Regions from separate parts of the Exiguobacterium sp. s138 genome, predicted to be linked through region 2. Evidence: predicted binding sites of a transcription regulator. Region 2 holds the regulator's gene; the other holds the start of a gene.
What was found. The regulator Rex, encoded in region 2, represses fermentation and respiration genes when NADH is low (regulators of the CRP and FNR family bind a similar motif). The targets are predictions, from matches to a motif close to TTGTGAAATATTTCACAA.
Positions count from the first base shown of each region.

Region 1: pflB (formate C-acetyltransferase) is a predicted target of Rex. The motif match lies at 2,335-2,352, and genes of this name have one in related genera.

Region 1 covers NZ_JACSMW010000006.1:165,066-169,249, forward strand. The annotation lists gene pflA (pyruvate formate-lyase-activating protein) at 1-11, opposite strand, end outside; gene pflB (formate C-acetyltransferase) at 36-2,285, opposite strand; gene KNP91_RS13005 (hypothetical protein) at 2,633-3,064, shown strand; gene KNP91_RS13010 (DEAD/DEAH box helicase) at 3,093-4,184, shown strand, end outside.
Region 2 covers NZ_JACSMW010000003.1:556,074-560,257, reverse strand. The annotation lists gene KNP91_RS09990 (hypothetical protein) at 1-227, opposite strand, end outside; gene KNP91_RS09985 (ABC-F family ATP-binding cassette domain-containing protein) at 227-2,128, opposite strand; gene KNP91_RS09980 (redox-sensing transcriptional repressor Rex) at 2,285-2,944, shown strand; gene KNP91_RS09975 (twin-arginine translocase TatA/TatE family subunit) at 2,944-3,147, shown strand; gene tatC (twin-arginine translocase subunit TatC) at 3,155-3,934, shown strand; tRNA gene KNP91_RS09965 (tRNA-Ala) at 4,042-4,114, shown strand.

The DNA of each region.
Region 1 (4,184 bases), on a different contig from region 2:
CCGTGTGTCATAGCCATTTCAGTCCTTTCTTTCAGTTAAAGTGCACCGTGGAACGTCCGGTTGATGACGTCAATTTGCTGTTCGCGGGTCAACTTGATGAAGTTGACGGCGTAACCGGAAACGCGGATCGTCAATTGGGGATAAAGTTCCGGATGTTCCATCGCATCGAGTAATGTTTCCCGGTCGAAGACATTGACGTTTAAGTGATGACCTTTTGAAGTGGTTCCGCCCATGTAGCCGTCAAGCAGTCCGACTGTATTACGGATTCGTGTCGGTTCATCTTTCCCGAGTGCTTTCGGGACGATGGAGAACGTGTAGGAAATGCCGTCAAGGGCATGTTCATACGGTAATTTCCCGACGGAAGTTAACGCGGCGACGGCTCCCTTCGTATCCCGGCCATGCATTGGATTGGCTCCCGGTGCGAATGGTTCACCAGCCCGTCGTCCGTCCGGCGTATTACCGGTTTTTTTGCCGTAAACGACATTCGAAGTAATCGTCAAGACGGATTGAGTCGGTAAAGCATCACGGTACGTCGGATGTTTCCGGATTTTTTCCATAAACAGTTTGACGAGATCAACCGCCATCTGATCGACACGGGCATCATTATTTCCGAATTTAGGGAAGTCACCTTCGATTTTAAAATCAACCGCGATTCCATCCGCATCACGAATCGGTGAGACTTTAGCGTAACGAATGGCGGACAGGCTGTCGGCCACGACGGACAGACCGGCGATACCGCAAGCCATCGTCCGTAAGATTTCCGGGTCGTGCAACGCCATTTCGATGCGTTCGTAACTGTATTTATCATGCATGAAGTGAATGACATTCAATGTATTGACATAGAGTTCCGCCAACCAGTCAAGCTGACGGTCGTAAGCAGCCATGACCGTTTCATAATCCAGGACATCATCTAAAATCAGGTTCGTCTTTGGAGCAACTTGAATTTTAAGTTTTTCATCGATGCCGCCGTTTAACGTATAGAGCAACGCTTTTGCTAAGTTCGCCCGTGCTCCGAAAAATTGCATCTGTTTCCCGATTTTCATGGCGGAAACACAGCATGCGATGCCGTAGTCGTCGCCGTAAATCGGCAACATCAAATCATCATTTTCATACTGGATCGAACTGGAGAGAATCGACATCTTGGCACAGAATTCTTTAAAGCCGCGCGGTAGTTGTGTGGACCAGAGGACCGTCAGATTCGGTTCTGGAGCCGGACCTAGATTGACAAGTGTCTGCAGGAAGCGGAACGAACTTTTTGTCACGTTGGAGCGACCGTCCTCACTCATCCCGCCGATTGATTCCGTGACCCAGGTCGGATCACCGGAGAATAAATCATTGTAGTCCGGGGTCCGGAGGAATTTAACGATCCGCAGTTTCATGACAAAATGATCGACCAGTTCCTGGGCAGTCTGTTCCGTCAAACGTCCTGACTGCAAATCCCGTTCGATATAGATGTCAAGGAACGTCGAGACGCGGCCGAGTGACATCGCTGCCCCGTTTTGTTCTTTGATTGCAGCGAGGTAAGCGAGGTACACCCATTGGAACGCTTCCTGGGCGGTTTCAGCCGGACGGGATAAGTCGCAGTCATATCGTTGACCGAGCTCGGTCAGTTCCTGTAACGCCCGAATTTGTTCGTTCATCTCTTCACGGTCGCGAATCATCGATTCCGATAAGAAGCCGCCACGGTCCTGTAAATCCTGTTTCCGCTGTGCGATCAGGAAGGAGGTACCGTACAGGGCAACACGTCGGTAGTCACCGATGATCCGACCGCGTCCGTATGCATCGGGAAGACCGGTGATGATTCCGGCTTTACGGGCGGCACGCATTTCAGGAGTATAGGCATCAAATACACCTTGATTATGTGTTTTCCGGTATTCACTGAACGTTTTGGTGACGAGCGGGTCCGCTTGAAAACCATAGGCTTCCAAGGCATCATTGACCATCCGGATGCCGCCGTTCGGGTGAATCGACCGTTTGAACGGTTCGTCGGTTTGCAGACCGACGATTTGTTCGAGCTCGCGGTTGAGATACCCCGGACCGTGAGACAGAATCGTTGAAGGTGTCGAGGCATCGACAGCGTAGACACCGCCGCGTAAACGTTCTTCACTTGTTAAATTCATGATTTGTTGCCACAGTGTTTCCGTAGCAACGGTAGGGCCGGCGAGAAACTGATCGTCTCCCCGGTACTCTGTCCGGTTGCGGCGAATGAAATCAGCCACGTCAATCTGATTGTTCCACGCGCCTGTTTCGAATTGTTGCCATGCTGGTGTTTTTTCAAGTAACATCATGAACACTCCTTTGGTTGTAAGGTGAACAGTGCAAGATACATCCCTTATGTGAATAGTGTAACAAACATAAAGCGGGAAGAGTTTTACATCCCGGTGAAAGCGTAGGAGACTTCAAAAACGTTGGTATAAAAGGGATTCTTCAAATGTGTACCAGTGGTCGGAAGGTGTCCGGAAAACAGAGAAAGGTCGAAATCTAGCCGTTTTTTCCAATCTGTATCACTATTTTCATCCTGTTCTGAACAAGACAGTTGGAATCGTGATAAAAGTCACACCGGGTTATCTTGTATTTTTATGACGTATCGTTGACAATGAAAAAGGGAATATAGACCGTGGAGGTGCATAAAATGGATTTTTCAATGTTGGAAGACCGTGCCGATTATAGAGCAGGTGATTGGGTGACGTTAAAGGTATCAACTGAAGGAACGCCGCGAACGGGTATGATTACGGAGTTTGAGGAAGACGGCTTTTGGATTCGTTTTGAAGATGACTTTGATTTTGAAGACTTCATCGGATACAACGAAAAATACTTGGCGAAGCTGATCCGCCGTCCGAGTGATGTCCGGTCCGATTATCCGGTACTCCGTCAGTTTCCGAAACTGGCGGATGAACTGCAAGACCGGGTCATTCAAGGGTTCGATATTTTGACGGAAGAAATAAAGAGTGACCAGGAAGTGGTCTATCACATCCGGCTCATCGACGCAGGGAATGAATATACACAAACGTTACGTGGTCTGCGTGACGAAACGACCGATCAATTTGAATATGTCACAGAATGATGCAGAAGAGAGTAGGAGAATACACGTTATGGACTTTATGAAACCTTTTATTACGGAAGCATGGGAACGCGCCCGCTTCGAAAAAATGATGCCGGTTCAAGAACAGGCAATCCCATTATTACGCGAACGAAAAGATGTGTTGGTCGAAGCACCGACCGGAACCGGGAAAACATTGGCCTATGTCATCCCGGCACTGGAATTGATTGATGAAAATGAACCGCATATCCAAGTCGTGATCACCGCACCGACACGTGAACTGGTCATGCAGATTCATCAGGTCATTCAACTGTTTTCGCAAGGAAGCGGCATTAAATCCGGTGCCTTCATCGGCGGTGTCGAACTCAAACGCCAGCACGAACGATTGAAGAAAAAACCGCAAATCATCGTCGGAACACCGGGCCGCCTCGTCGAACTGATTGATTCTAAAAAAATGAAGATGCATAAAGTGAAACTGATTGTTTTGGATGAAGCCGATCAAATTTATGAGAGCGGAATGAGTGCTTCGGCCACACGGATTGCCAACAGTGCATTGCGTGATCGTCAGCTGGCATTCATCTCGGCGACGTTGCCGGAACGAACGGCTGAATGGGGCAAAACGTTATTTGCGAACGAGCCGGAACGGATTAAAGTAGAACGTGTCATGAGTACGCAAGTGAAGTTCGGTTATATCGAGATGTCACGCCGCCTCAAACCGGAATACTTGCGCCGCCTGGCCAACATGCAGGGAGCGAAAGTGTTGACGTTCATCAACAACCGTTCATTCCTCGGACCGTTAAACGGTGAATTGAGTAAGTTCTCCTTAAAGTACCGTATTCTTGACGCCGAAAAAGGAAAACGCGAACGGATGGAGACGCTTCGTTCATATAAACGCGGAGAGTTCCCGTTACTTGTTACGACGGGGCTTGCCGCCCGTGGCCTCGACATCGAAGCGGTCACGCATGTCGTTCATTATGATTTACCCGAATCCTTCGATGATTTCGTTCACCGTTCAGGACGGACAGGGCGCGGGAACGCATCCGGTATGGTCCTTGCTCTTGTGACGGATCACGATTTGAAACACCTGAAGACATTGACTAAACAAATGGGTGTGGAACTAGAAGAAATGGAGATTTACCGTGGG
Region 2 (4,184 bases):
GTCAACAACGTACAGATCAGACCGGACAATAAGCTGACGAACAGTCCGCTCCAGGTCTGGATGACAAGACCGATCATGCAGGAAATCAGGATGAACAACGGGTACACGGCATTAAAGGCATCCGGACGAATGAAAGCCGAGACATAGTCCGCATACATCGGGACGAAGTAGAGGACACCGGACAATAATCCTTGGATCAGATTGATCAGATAACTTTTCGATCGCATCAGTGGAACGACTCCCACTGTTCCATCAGCTCAAGCAAATCGACGTCGATCTGATCACGTTCTGCCGACAGGGCGGTCGCTTTCGGAATATCATTAAAGACTTCCGGTTCACACAACAGCTGTTCGATTTCAACCGACCGGTTCTCCAACCGTTCGATCTCTTGCTCGAGCTGTTCGAGTTGCTGTTTCTTCTTACGTGCTTCTTTTTGGGCTTCTTTGTCAATCGTCTTCGTCGACGCAACTTTGATTGCTTTCGCTTCTTCCGCTTCGAGTCGGGCAATTTCTTCTTTCTCGGCTTTTTTCTCCATGTAATACGAGTAGTCGCCGAGGTAATCGGTCACACCGTCTGAACTCATTTCGATGACACGCGTCGCGACGCGGTCAATGAAGTAGCGGTCGTGGGAAACGAACAGCAGAGTCCCTTCGTAGTCGACGAGGGCATTCTCGAGGACCATCTTCGAATCAAGATCCAAGTGGTTCGTCGGCTCATCGAGGACCAGCAGATTCGTTTTGCGTAACTTCAGTTTTGCGAGCGCCAGGCGTCCGCGTTCCCCGCCGGATAATTCATGGACGAGTTTGAAGACATCATCACCGCTGAAGAGGAACTGACCAAGCACGGACCGGACTTCCTGTTCGCGCATCAACGGCCACTCGTTCCAGATTTCATCAATGACCCGGTTACGGTCATTGAGTTCCGCCTGCTCCTGATCGTAGTAACCGATTGAGACGCCGGTTCCGAACCGGTACTCTCCGAATAACGGTTTCAGACGGCCGACGAGCACTTTCAGCAGTGTCGACTTGCCGATTCCGTTTGGTCCGACGAGCGCCAGTGATTCCGCACGTTGCAGACGGAACGTGATATTTTTCGAGACGGCTTCTTCATAGCCGACTGCGAGTTGGTTGACCTGCAGCACATCATTGCCGCTCTGCTTTTCAATCGGGAATGACAGAACCGTACTGCGTTCGTCACCGTCCGGCCGGTCGATCCGGTCGACCTTTTCAAGACGTTTGCGGACGCTTTGCGCCCGTTTTGTTGTCGTTGCCCGGGCGATGTTGCGCTGGATGAAATCCTGCATCTTCGCGATATCTTCCTGTTGCTGTTCGAACTGTTTCATTTCCTGTTCGTAGAGCGCCGCTTTTTGTTCGAGATACTTCGTATAATTACCGGTAAACTTCCGGGAGACGTTCCGGGATAATTCATAGACGACGTTGACGACTTGATCGAGGAAATACCGGTCATGGGAAACGATCAGGACAGCGCCGCGGTAACCGGACAAGTAACTTTCAAGCCAGGACAGTGTATCGATGTCCAGGTGGTTGGTCGGCTCATCGAGAATCAGCAGTTCCGGTGCCTGCAGCAACATTTTCGCGAGGGCGAGCCGGGTCCGCTGTCCACCAGAAAGCGTCTGAATCCGTCGGGAATAATCGTCCGGATAAAAGCGCATCCCGTGTAAGACGGAGCGGATGTTGGCTTCGAACTGATAGCCGCCGGCTTCCGAGAAGTCGTGTTGCGCTTGATCGTATGTTTTCAGGAGACGGTCATAGGCAGTCGGATCATTTAAAATGTGCTCCATGCCCATTTCAATTTCCATCCGGCGAAGCGCCCGTTCCTGATCCTGCAGATGCTCAAAAACAGTCAGCATCTCGTTCCAAATCGATTCGTTTGATTCAAGTCCGCTGTCCTGCGCAAGATAACCGATCCGAACTTCCTTGCTTTTCATGATCTCGCCCGAGTCATGTGACAGCTCCCCAGCGATGATTTTTAAAAGTGTCGATTTTCCGGCACCATTTCGTCCGACGAGGGCAATCCGGTCCCGTTCCTGTACTTCGAGTTTAATATTGTCTAAAATCGGCTCGACGCCGAATGATTTTGAGAGTTGGTTTACTTGTAAGAGAATCATATCCATCCATCCTTCCACCCTTTAGTCTATCACGAAAAATCCTGCCGAATATAATATTTGTTACTCTATGTGAAGTGGTTTACAATCAAGGGGAGTAGAATTCTTTGCATTGATTTGGGTGCCACGTCAGAACGTGGCCGAAGGGGGAACTGCAGTATGAATGGGCCAGACACAAAAATACCACAAGCAACGGCGAAACGGCTGCCGTTATATTATCGTTTTATCCAGAGTCTTTATAACTCCGGCAAGTTGCGCGTCTCGTCAGCAGAGCTCAGCGAAGCGGTCAAAGTCGACTCCGCGACGATCCGTCGTGACTTTTCCTACTTTGGGGCGTTAGGGAAAAAAGGGTACGGTTATAATGTTCAACATTTGTTAACATTTTTCCGAAAGACACTCAACCAAGACGAGGTCACGAATGTCGCCTTAATCGGGGTCGGACATCTCGGAACAGCGTTTGCAAATTATAACTTTTTAAAGAATAATAGTACTCGTATCGTCATCGCGTTTGACGCCGATGAGGACAAGGTCGGAACGACGACGCAGGACGTTCCGATTTATCATGTGTCAGATATGAAAGAACAAATCAAAGCGAACAATGTCGACGTCGCCATCTTGACGGTACCGTCTCAGTTCGCCCAGTCAGTGGCAGATGAGTTAGTAGAGTATGGTGTGACCGGCATTTTGAACTTTACACCGGCCCGGTTGAATGTACCGGCCCACGTTCGGGTGCATCACATCGATTTGTCAATCGAGCTGCAGTCGCTCGTGTATTTTATGAAGCATTATTCGCAATCAGCTGAAGGAGTGAAATCATAATGGAAAACTTAATCCCGTTAACACTTGGTATTGGACCGGGGAGCATCGCTTTGATTGGTGTCGTCGCCTTAATCATCTTCGGACCGAAGAAATTACCGGAACTCGGCCGCGCTGCCGGACAGACGTTAAAAGAGTTCAAGAGCGCAACGAACGGCATCATGGAAGATGATAAGGACAAAAAGGACGAAATGAAAGAGAAGTGAGTGAATCATGGCGATCGATCAAGAACAGAGTGTGACATCGCACTTAGATGAACTGCGTAAGCGGATCATCTGGTCGCTCATCATTGTAGTGGTCATGTTTATCGCAGCCTTTCCGCTCGTCCGGCCGCTCGTCCGTTTCTTACAGGCCGACTTAAAGGAACTCGGAATTGGGCTGAATGCGTTTAACGTTGTTGATCCACTGATGTTATATCTGAATCTTGCGTTCATCATCGCAATCGTCTTGGCGTCCCCGTTTTGGATGTATCAGCTTTGGGCATTCATCCGTCCCGGTCTGCACGACCAAGAACAAAAAGCGACGTTGACGTATATTCCCGTGACGTTTTTCTTATTCCTTGCGGGTATTTCGTTTTCTTATTTTTGGCTGTTGCCGTTTTTACTCGAAGTATCGACGGAACTCGGGCAAGAGCTTGGGATTGAACAGGTCATCGGCGTCGAGAACTACTTCAGTTTCCTGATCAGGTTGACGATTCCGTTCGGTGTGTTGTTCCAGTTGCCGGTCGTGACGATGTTTTTGACACGGCTCGGACTCGTGACGCCGTTCTTCATGCGGAAGAATCGGAAGTATGCATATTTTGCGCTGTTCGTGATTGCGGCGTTGATCTCACCGCCCGATATCACATCGCATTTGATGATTTCTGTTCCGTTGTTCGTGTTATATGAAATCAGCATCATCATCTCAGCACGGACGTACAAAAAAGTGCTGATTCTCGAGCAGGAGGCGGAACTGGAGCGACAGGCGGATCTTATGCGTGAGTTGAACAAATAATAGAAGATTCTCCTTTACCCGCAAGGTGAAGGAGATTTTTTTGTAAGCGGTCTAATTTTATATTGAAAAAGTGAACAGCAATGGTTATACTCATTATAGAAACACACGGGGGCTTAGCTCAGCTGGGAGAGCGTTTGGCTGGCAGCCAAAAGGTCGTCGGTTCGAGCCCGATAGTCTCCATATCGCTTTACTTGAAAACCCTTGGGCAACCGGGGGTTTTTTTTGTGTTTTCAGAAAAACGTTCTCTTTT